Regions from separate parts of the Paenibacillus sp. JNUCC 35 genome, predicted to be linked through region 2. Evidence: predicted binding sites of a transcription regulator. Region 2 holds the regulator's gene; the other holds the start of a gene.
The links. Region 2 encodes CtsR, which represses protease genes until heat stress. Its sites were predicted from a motif close to ATGGTCAATAAAGGTCAAACA; they were not measured.
Positions count from the first base shown of each region.

Region 1 (4,399 bases), 830 kb from region 2:
TACGACAATGGAACGAATAATTCGAATCCCGTTGCCAAGTTTACGACCCACAAAGAGAAATACCGTCTCGGCGAGACCGTCAAGTACATTGACCTCTGCTACGATCCGGATGCGGAAGGGATCGCCAAGTACGAATGGACGGGCAAACAAGACGCATTCTTCAAGCCGGGCTCCTACCCGGTTAGTCTTAAGGTCTACGACAGGCACGGACACGTGAGCAAGGTGTTCACCAAAAATGTCATTGTCGAAGATATACCGCTTGTGTCGGAAGCCGAATATCCGGTATATCACAACGAGATCGGCAGCTTCTACAAACTGAGCTGGGATACGCTGACTTCCCACTTCTACAACTTGCCGATGCTCCCCAAAGAAGCGACCAACGTACCGGGCCGCAAGCTGCTCGTCAGCGACAGCCCCGAAGAATTTACGGAGCCGGGCATCCTGTATCAGGACATGATCAACGGCAAAGGCCGTCTGTATGCGGACCACATCAACGGAACGAAGAACAAAGTGACGTTCGCCATTATGGCAACGAATACGACGGATAAGCCGGTTACGGTCAAAACGACCAACAAAGGCGAGGTATGGCCTTCCGTATATGCGAACCTGATCGGCAGCGAGGCTTCCGTAGACTTCCTGCTGGGCAATACATATAACGAGAAACTGACCATTCCGCCGCATGATACGCTCGTTTACCGCCAGCTTCCGGATTTCTATCCGGGCCAAGGCGTGAATCTGTTCTATGATCTTGAAACTTCCGGAGAAGTTCAGTTCTCCTTCCTGGCGGCTGATGAGCTGACGAACACGACGCTGTCCGAAAGCAAGCTGCTCGGCTTTACAGGGCACGTAAGGGGCTCATTCGATGTTTCCGAGGTGAACTGGAATATTGATGCTTCTTCCTTCACGAAAGCCTCCAAGCTGGTCATTGGGGACGGGAAAACCGATCCTTTCGTGGACGGTTATGACGTGATGCGTAAGGAAAACGTGAAGAATGGGGGCAACTACGGCGTTGTCTACAAGATTCACGCGGACAAACCGCGCAAAATGGCGATTATGCTGCTGGCCCGCGGCGGTGTCTTCAAAGGGCCGATCAAGATCAACGGAGAAATCCAGTCGATTCCGTATTCCGGCGTGATTACCGCTTTTGACGGCATGCAAATTCTCCATCGCACCACAGGGACGGAGAAGTCGCTCGATATCGAGTTTACGCCTCCGGCCGGTTCGGCTTTCCCGATCGATCTGATTTTCTATCCGCTTGCGGATCTGGACTAATTTGTTCTAATTTCGCCCGCATTAAAAAAGAAACCCCGGATTACCGACGTAAGTCGATGATCCGGGGTTTTTCTTTGGGCTGTTTAAGCTTGTTTGCCGCCTTCGGTCGTCTTCTCGATCACTTTATCGATAAGACCGTAGGCACTGGCTTCAGCCGCGCTCATGAAGTAGTCGCGGTCGGTATCTTTATCGATACGCTCCAGCGGCTGGCCTGTACGTTCCGCGAGAATTTTGTTCAGGTTCTCGCGCATTTTGAGAATGCGTCTCGCGCGAATCTCGATGTCCGTCGCCTGACCTTCCGCGCCGCCGAGCGGCTGGTGAATCATGACTTCGGAGTTTGGCAGGGCGTAACGCTTGCCTTTGGCGCCCGCCGCAAGCAGGAAAGCGCCCATGGAAGCCGCCATCCCTACGCAGATCGTGGAAACGTCGGATTTGATAAATTGCATGGTGTCGTAAATCGCCATTCCAGCTGTGATGGAACCGCCGGGGCTGTTAATGTACAAAGAAATATCCTTGTCGGGGTCCTGCGCATCTAGGAACAGCAGTTGGGCGATAATCGCGTTGGCGACCTGATCATTCACCGGGGTACCCAGAAAAATAATACGGTCTTTAAGAAGACGGGAGTAAATATCGTAAGCGCGTTCTCCTCTTGCATCAGGCTCGACAACCATTGGAATAAAACTCATTAATGTTACCTCCTTCGATAATACGCCGCTATAACTGCGTTAATTTTCAGTATCTACAAATATGATAACGAAAAAACGTCAAAAGGTCAAGAAAGGTCAAACTTATTTGGAAAAACCTCTCTCGTTCTTTCCCCTCAAGCGGAATTAGTGAAACATCTCATGCTCCCGCAAGGTTCCCTGTATGTCAAGGTGGTGAAAAAATCCGCATGCCAAACCCATAAATTAACAGATGGTCTGGTTCCTGCCACGACCAAAGTCCAGTTTCCAAACTAAACCGGGGACCATTATGAAACTCCTCCTTAAAAGGTATACTGGCTAACAAAGACAAGAAATTAAGTGGAATAAGGAGCGGACTATGGACTGGATTAGTGATCTTTTCGCACAATACGGGTATCTGGTGCTCTTCCTGGGCCTCTTCGCAGAATCGGTGGCCCTGCCTTTTCCCGGGGAACTGGCTATGATGATTTCGGGACATATGGTGCACATGAACACGTTTAATATGGCTGGCGTTATGGGCGTTTCATTTGCGGGAGCTTTTGCGGGAACTATCTTTACGTATGTGCTTGGACGGAAGTTGGGGACGCCTTTCTTTGATAAGTACGGCAGGTATGTGCTTCTCAATCCGGATAGGCTTCTCAAAATTAAGAAGTGGTTCGATAAATACGGGGACAAAATTATTCTGGTCAGTTACTTTGTGCCGGGACTGAGGCATTTTACGGGGTATGTGTCGGGAATTTTGAAAATCCGCCTGAAGACTTTTCTGATTTTTAACGGACTGAGCGGTGTTCTGTGGGTCTTCACGTACGTGATGGTAGGTTTCTTGTTCGGCACGAAAATCCAGCAGCTGCTGCATGTGATTGCCCAATACTCAACGATTGCGATTATTGTTGCCGCTATCGCTTTGACGGGATTCCTGGTTGTAAAAAGAAACAAAGAAGCGGTTTTGGGCTGGCTTCGCGCCCGGTATGCCGGTATTCAGAAGATGTTCATGGGCTCGGCGGAATAAGCGGCTCAACCTTAAGGGGAAAAGAAAAAAGCTCCGGTCCGAAGACGGGAGCTTTCTCTTGTGTAACATTATACGCGCCCGCGAGGAATCGAACCTCGATCTCAGGCTCCGGAGGCCTACGTCATATCCATTGGACCACGGGCGCATGTTTCATTAAGTAACAGCAAAGGTTATTATATGATAGAGATATTAAAAAAGCAAGTCCTATGGCTCAGATTTTTTTTCGACGCCCATTTACAAAAATCAAACTTTGCACACATTGATTCTTTTATAGGAACTGGGGTATAATGGGGTTGTGCAAGGGAAGTTTTTTTTGATCCAGGTGGGACTTAAAATGCACTCGCGGGACATATTGAGTCCCAACACGATCAATAGGAGTGTATGGCATGAGAGATATTCTCGACGTCCAGAAACAGCTCCTGCCGGACTTGCTGGAGGTTCTGAACAAGCGTTACACCGTTCTGCAGCATATTTTTCTGCTGGGAAGCGTGGGACGCAGAACCCTGGCCGGCGCTCTCGATATGACGGAGCGGGTTTTGCGCAGCGAAGTGGAGTTTCTGAAAGGCCAAGGCCTGATTGAAACGGAAACATCGGGCATGCGCATCAGCGAATCGGGCAGGGAACTGCTGGAGAAGCTTCAGCCGCTTATCAAGGAGATGCTCGGGCTTAACGAGCTGGAGAAGCGGATCCGCGACCACTTCCGCCTGGAGCAGGTCGTAGTCGTTCCCGGCGATTCGGATTCTTCGCTGTTTGCGAAGAAGGAGCTGGGCCGGGCGGCCGCACTGATGCTGCGCAAGCACGTCACGAAGCATGACGTGATCGCGGTTACCGGCGGCTCCACAATGGCCGAAGTGGCGGAGCACCTGTCCACAACGAGCGCCCTCAAGGGCAGCCTGTTCGTCCCGGCCCGTGGAGGGCTCGGCGAAAGCGTGGAGCTGCAGGCGAACATGATCGCTTCCAAGATGGCGAAGAAGACCGGTGGACAGTATCGCCTGCTGCATGTTCCGGATCATCTCCGCGAGGAGGCCTATCAGTCTTTGATCCAGGAACCGAACATCCAGGAGATGATGGACGTGGTCCGCAGCAGCCGCATCGTCATTCACGGCATTGGAGATGCTATCGTCATGGCGCAGAGGCGCAAGGTAGACTCCGAGACGATAGACAGCCTGCGAGGCGAAGGGGCGCTTGCCGAAGCGTTCGGCTACTATTTTAACCCCGAGGGCAAGGTTGTCCATAAGATGCCGACCGTAGGACTCCGGCTGGAAGATATCCAGCACTGCGAAGTCGTGATCGGCGTAGCCGGCGGCAAAAGCAAGGGTGCGGCTGTAGCTTCGGTTTTAAAATACGGCCAGGAGGATATCCTGGTGACGGATGAGGCTGCAGCCGTGGAGATGTTAAATCACACGTTATCTTGACGGGCCTTAGGCGCGTCTTG
Region 1 is NZ_CM177771.1:5,945,268-5,949,666, reverse strand. Features, by position in the region: gene AC2TF6_RS26905 (copper amine oxidase N-terminal domain-containing protein) at 1-1,272, shown strand, start outside; gene clpP (ATP-dependent Clp endopeptidase proteolytic subunit ClpP) at 1,356-1,958, opposite strand; gene AC2TF6_RS26895 (DedA family protein) at 2,314-2,964, shown strand; tRNA gene AC2TF6_RS26890 (tRNA-Arg) at 3,038-3,109, opposite strand; gene AC2TF6_RS26885 (sugar-binding transcriptional regulator) at 3,351-4,379, shown strand.
Region 1: clpP (ATP-dependent Clp endopeptidase proteolytic subunit ClpP) is a predicted target of CtsR. The motif match lies at 2,041-2,061, and genes of this name have one in related genera.

Region 2 (4,399 bases):
CGAAGCTGTGAACCGAAGCCCCAGTAAACGGCGGCCGTAACTATAACGGTCCTAAGGTAGCGAAATTCCTTGTCAGGTAAATTCTGACCCGCACGAATGGCGTAACGACTTGGGCGCTGTCTCAACGAGAGATCCGGTGAAATTTTAATACCTGTGAAGATGCAGGTTACCCGCGACAAGACGGAAAGACCCCATGGAGCTTTACTGCAGCTTGATATTGGACTTTGGTACGATCTGTACAGGATAGGTGGGAGCCTTTGAAGCCTGAGCGCCAGCTTGGGTGGAGGCGCCGTTGGGATACCACCCTGATCGTATCGGAGTTCTAACCTACTACCGTTAACCGGTAGAGGGACCGTGTCAGGTGGGCAGTTTGACTGGGGCGGTCGCCTCCTAAAGAGTAACGGAGGCGCCCCAAGGTTCCCTCAGAATGGTTGGAAATCATTCGAAGAGTGCAAAGGCATAAGGGAGCTTGACTGCGAGACATACAGGTCGAGCAGGGACGAAAGTCGGGCTTAGTGATCCGGTGGTACCGCATGGAAGGGCCATCGCTCAACGGATAAAAGCTACCCTGGGGATAACAGGCTTATCTCCCCCAAGAGTCCACATCGACGGGGAGGTTTGGCACCTCGATGTCGGCTCATCGCATCCTGGGGCTGAAGTAGGTCCCAAGGGTTGGGCTGTTCGCCCATTAAAGCGGTACGCGAGCTGGGTTCAGAACGTCGTGAGACAGTTCGGTCCCTATCTGTCGCGGGCGCAGGAAATTTGAGAGGAGCTGTCCTTAGTACGAGAGGACCGGGATGGACGTACCGCTGGTGTACCAGTTGTCTCGCCAGAGGCATAGCTGGGTAGCTATGTACGGAAGGGATAAGCGCTGAAAGCATCTAAGCGTGAAGCCCCCCTCAAGATGAGATTTCCCAGTATGTAAGACCCCTTGAAGACGACGAGGTAGATAGGTTGGAGGTGGAAGCGCAGCAATGTGTGGAGCTGACCAATACTAATCGGTCGAGGGCTTGACCACAAGGCTTTTTCCGACAGGAAAGGCCGCATCGAAAGCATATGACATATATGCACCACAAGATCTTGGATGGATCGATTGCACGTTTCGCTGCTAGTTTTCAGGGAGTAACGAAAACCTCTATGAATTTATTTCATAGAGGTTTTTTGCTGTATTTGCATATTTTTCAGGATAGCGTTAAAACTAAAGAGAGGAAGTTCCGCTTAACTGTTTATCAGGTACTTGCAAAGTAATATGGAAATGATTATAATTAGGTTAAGGTCAAAGAAAGTCAAAGTCAATTTACTTCTCAACAACGGGAGGCTGAATTGATGCGTAATGTTTCCGAGATTATTGAGCAATATCTAAAGCATATACTGCAGCAAAGCCCCGAAGGGTCCATTGAGATCCAGCGGAACGAGCTCGCTGATCAATTTCAGTGTGTGCCGTCTCAGATTAATTATGTCATCAGCACACGATTTACCCTTGAAAAAGGCTACGTGGTGGAAAGCAAGCGCGGAGGCGGGGGTTATATCCGGATTCAGAAGATCGAACTCAACGCCTACGGTTCATTGCTGGACACCATCATGACTACCATTCGTGAAAGTATAGATCAAGCGTCGGCCGAAGGGTTGATTTACCGTCTGGAAGAAGGTCGGTTGATCAGCCGGAGGGAAGCTGCCATCATTAAAGCGGCAATATCGCGGGATGTGCTTCAGTTTAAGCTTCCTTTGCGGGATGAAGTCCGTGCCCGGATTTTAAAGGCGATGCTGATATCCTTACTGAGCAAATAAGGAGGGGTTGACGTGCTTTGTCAAGAATGCGGCAAACGGCCCGCAACGCTTCATTTTACGAAAATTGTTAACGGTGAGAAAACAGAGTTTCACTTCTGTGAAACATGCGCCAAAGAGAAGGGGGAGCTGATTCCCGGTACGCCGGGAGGTTTCTCCATTCATAATTTGCTTTCGGGCCTGCTGGACTTCGATCCTTCCTCCGGAACGGTCTCAAGCAAAGCGCGTCCGATAAGATGCGAACACTGCGGACTTACGTATTCACAGTTCAGCAAGCTGGGACGTTTTGGCTGCAGCCACTGCTATGAAAGCTTTCAGGATAAGCTGGATCCCCTGTTTAAGCGGGTTCACGGCAATACGCAGCATGTCGGCAAAGTGCCGAAACGTTCCGGACAGGAGATCGAGCAGAAGCGTGAGGTGGAGCGTCTCAAGAAAGAACTTCAGACGTACATCGAACAGGAAGAATTCGAGCAAGCGGCTCAACTGCGAGACCGTATTCGCGACCTCGATAAGAAGTCAGCCGGCAGCAGTTAACTTCGACGCCCGCCTCAAACCTTTGAACTTGGAGAAAAGGAGGGTTCCTCTTTGAGACATTTTGTCAAGGAAGCATTAAGCGAATGGATGAAAGGGGACGGTCCCGATTCGGATATTGTGATCAGCAGCCGCATCCGTATAGCCCGGAATCTGCAAGATTATCCGTTTCCTATGTTGGCCGCGAACCAGCAGTCCGCGGAAGTACTTGAGAAAGTTTCAGCTGTACTGGGCAATGAAGATTTAAAAACGATCAGCGACTTCACGCTTGTACCGCTTTCGGAACTGAATGAACTGGAGCGGAGGATCCTGGTAGAGAAGCATTTGATCAGCCCGAATCTGGCAACCGAATCGCGGAACGGAGCCGTTATCCTTAATGATAACGAATCTATCAGCATTATGGTGAATGAAGAGGATCATCTTCGGATTCAATGTCTGTGTCCCGGATTTCAAATTAAAGAGGCCTGGGATCTGGCGAACCAGATTGACGATATTTTCGAATCTCAGCTAGACTACGGCTTTGACGAAAGACGCGGCTACTTGACCAGCTGTCCTACGAATGTGGGAACCGGTATACGGGCTTCGGTCATGATGCACCTGCCCGCTCTTGTTTTGACCCAGCAAATCAATCGAATTCTATCGGCGGTTTCACAGGTTGGCCTAACAGTCCGGGGTCTATATGGCGAAGGAAGCGAAGCGTTGGGAAATTTATTTCAGATTTCCAATCAGATTACGCTGGGCCAGTCCGAAGATGAAATCATTGATAATCTATATAGCGTAGCCAAACAGATTATCGAACACGAGCGCGCCGCAAGAAGGCAACTCATGCAGGAATCCAGAATACGTATAACAGACCGCGTTATGCGGTCATACGGAATTTTGACTCACGCTTCGATTATCGATTCCAAGGAAGCGGCACAGCGGCTATCCGATGTCCGCCTTGGCATAGATCTTAATTTAGTGGGGGAAGTTCCCGCACACACCATGAATGAACTTCTTGTGATGACACAGCCGGGATTTTTGCAGCAAATAGCAGGGGAGCTTTTATCTCCCGACGACCGGGATATCCGGCGTGCCCAAATCATCAGGGAAAGATTCAAGCCGTGTCATAACGTTTAATGGTACTATACGACTTTCGTTCGAAATTACAATGGAGGTGCTAAGTATGATGTTTGGAAGATTTACGGAACGTGCACAGAAAGTTCTTTCCCTTGCACAGGAAGAAGCAGTACGCCTGGGTCACAACAATATAGGTACAGAGCATATCTTGCTGGGCCTTATTCGCGAAGGCGAAGGCATTGCGGCCAAAGCGCTGGTGGCTCTCGGACTCGGACTTGAAAAAATTCAAGATGAGGTCGAATCATTAATCGGCCGCGGACAAGAGCAGCCCTCCAATATCGCTTACACACCGCGTGCCAAAAAGGTCATTGAACTTTCGATGGACGAAGCCAGAAAGCTTGGCCATACGTACGTAGGTACGGAGCATATCCTGCTCGGTCTGATTCGCGAGGGAGAAGGGGTTGCGGCACGCGTGCTGAACAACCTGGGCATTTCCTTGAACAAAGCCCGCCAGCAAGTCCTGCAGCTTCTCGGAAGCAGCGAGGTCGTTTCGAGCAATCACGGCAGCGGCAACAACGTCAACACGCCTACGCTGGACAGTCTCGCGAGAGATCTGACGGCTATCGCCAAAGAAGGCAACCTGGACCCGGTAATCGGACGTTCCAAAGAAATCGAGCGTGTTATTCAGGTTCTCAGCCGCCGCACCAAAAACAACCCGGTTCTGATCGGGGAGCCAGGTGTAGGTAAAACGGCTATCGCCGAAGGTCTCGCTCAAAAGATCATCAACAATGAAATTCCGGAAACGTTAAAAGATAAGCGTGTCATGACGCTCGATATGGGTTCTGTCGTGGCAGGCACCAAATACCGCGGTGAATTTGAAGATCGTCTGAAGAAGATCATGGATGAGATCCGCCAGGCGGGGAACATCATTCTCTTCATCGATGAGCTGCATACCTTGATCGGCGCCGGCGGTGCAGAGGGTGCGATTGATGCCTCCAACATTCTGAAGCCGGCTTTGGCTCGC
Region 2 is NZ_CM177771.1:526,822-531,220, forward strand. Features, by position in the region: rRNA gene AC2TF6_RS02480 (23S ribosomal RNA) at 1-1,018, shown strand, start outside; gene AC2TF6_RS02485 (CtsR family transcriptional regulator) at 1,327-1,788, shown strand; gene mcsA (protein-arginine kinase activator protein McsA) at 1,801-2,319, shown strand; gene mcsB (protein-arginine kinase McsB) at 2,407-3,435, shown strand; gene clpC (ATP-dependent protease ATP-binding subunit ClpC) at 3,482-4,399, shown strand, end outside.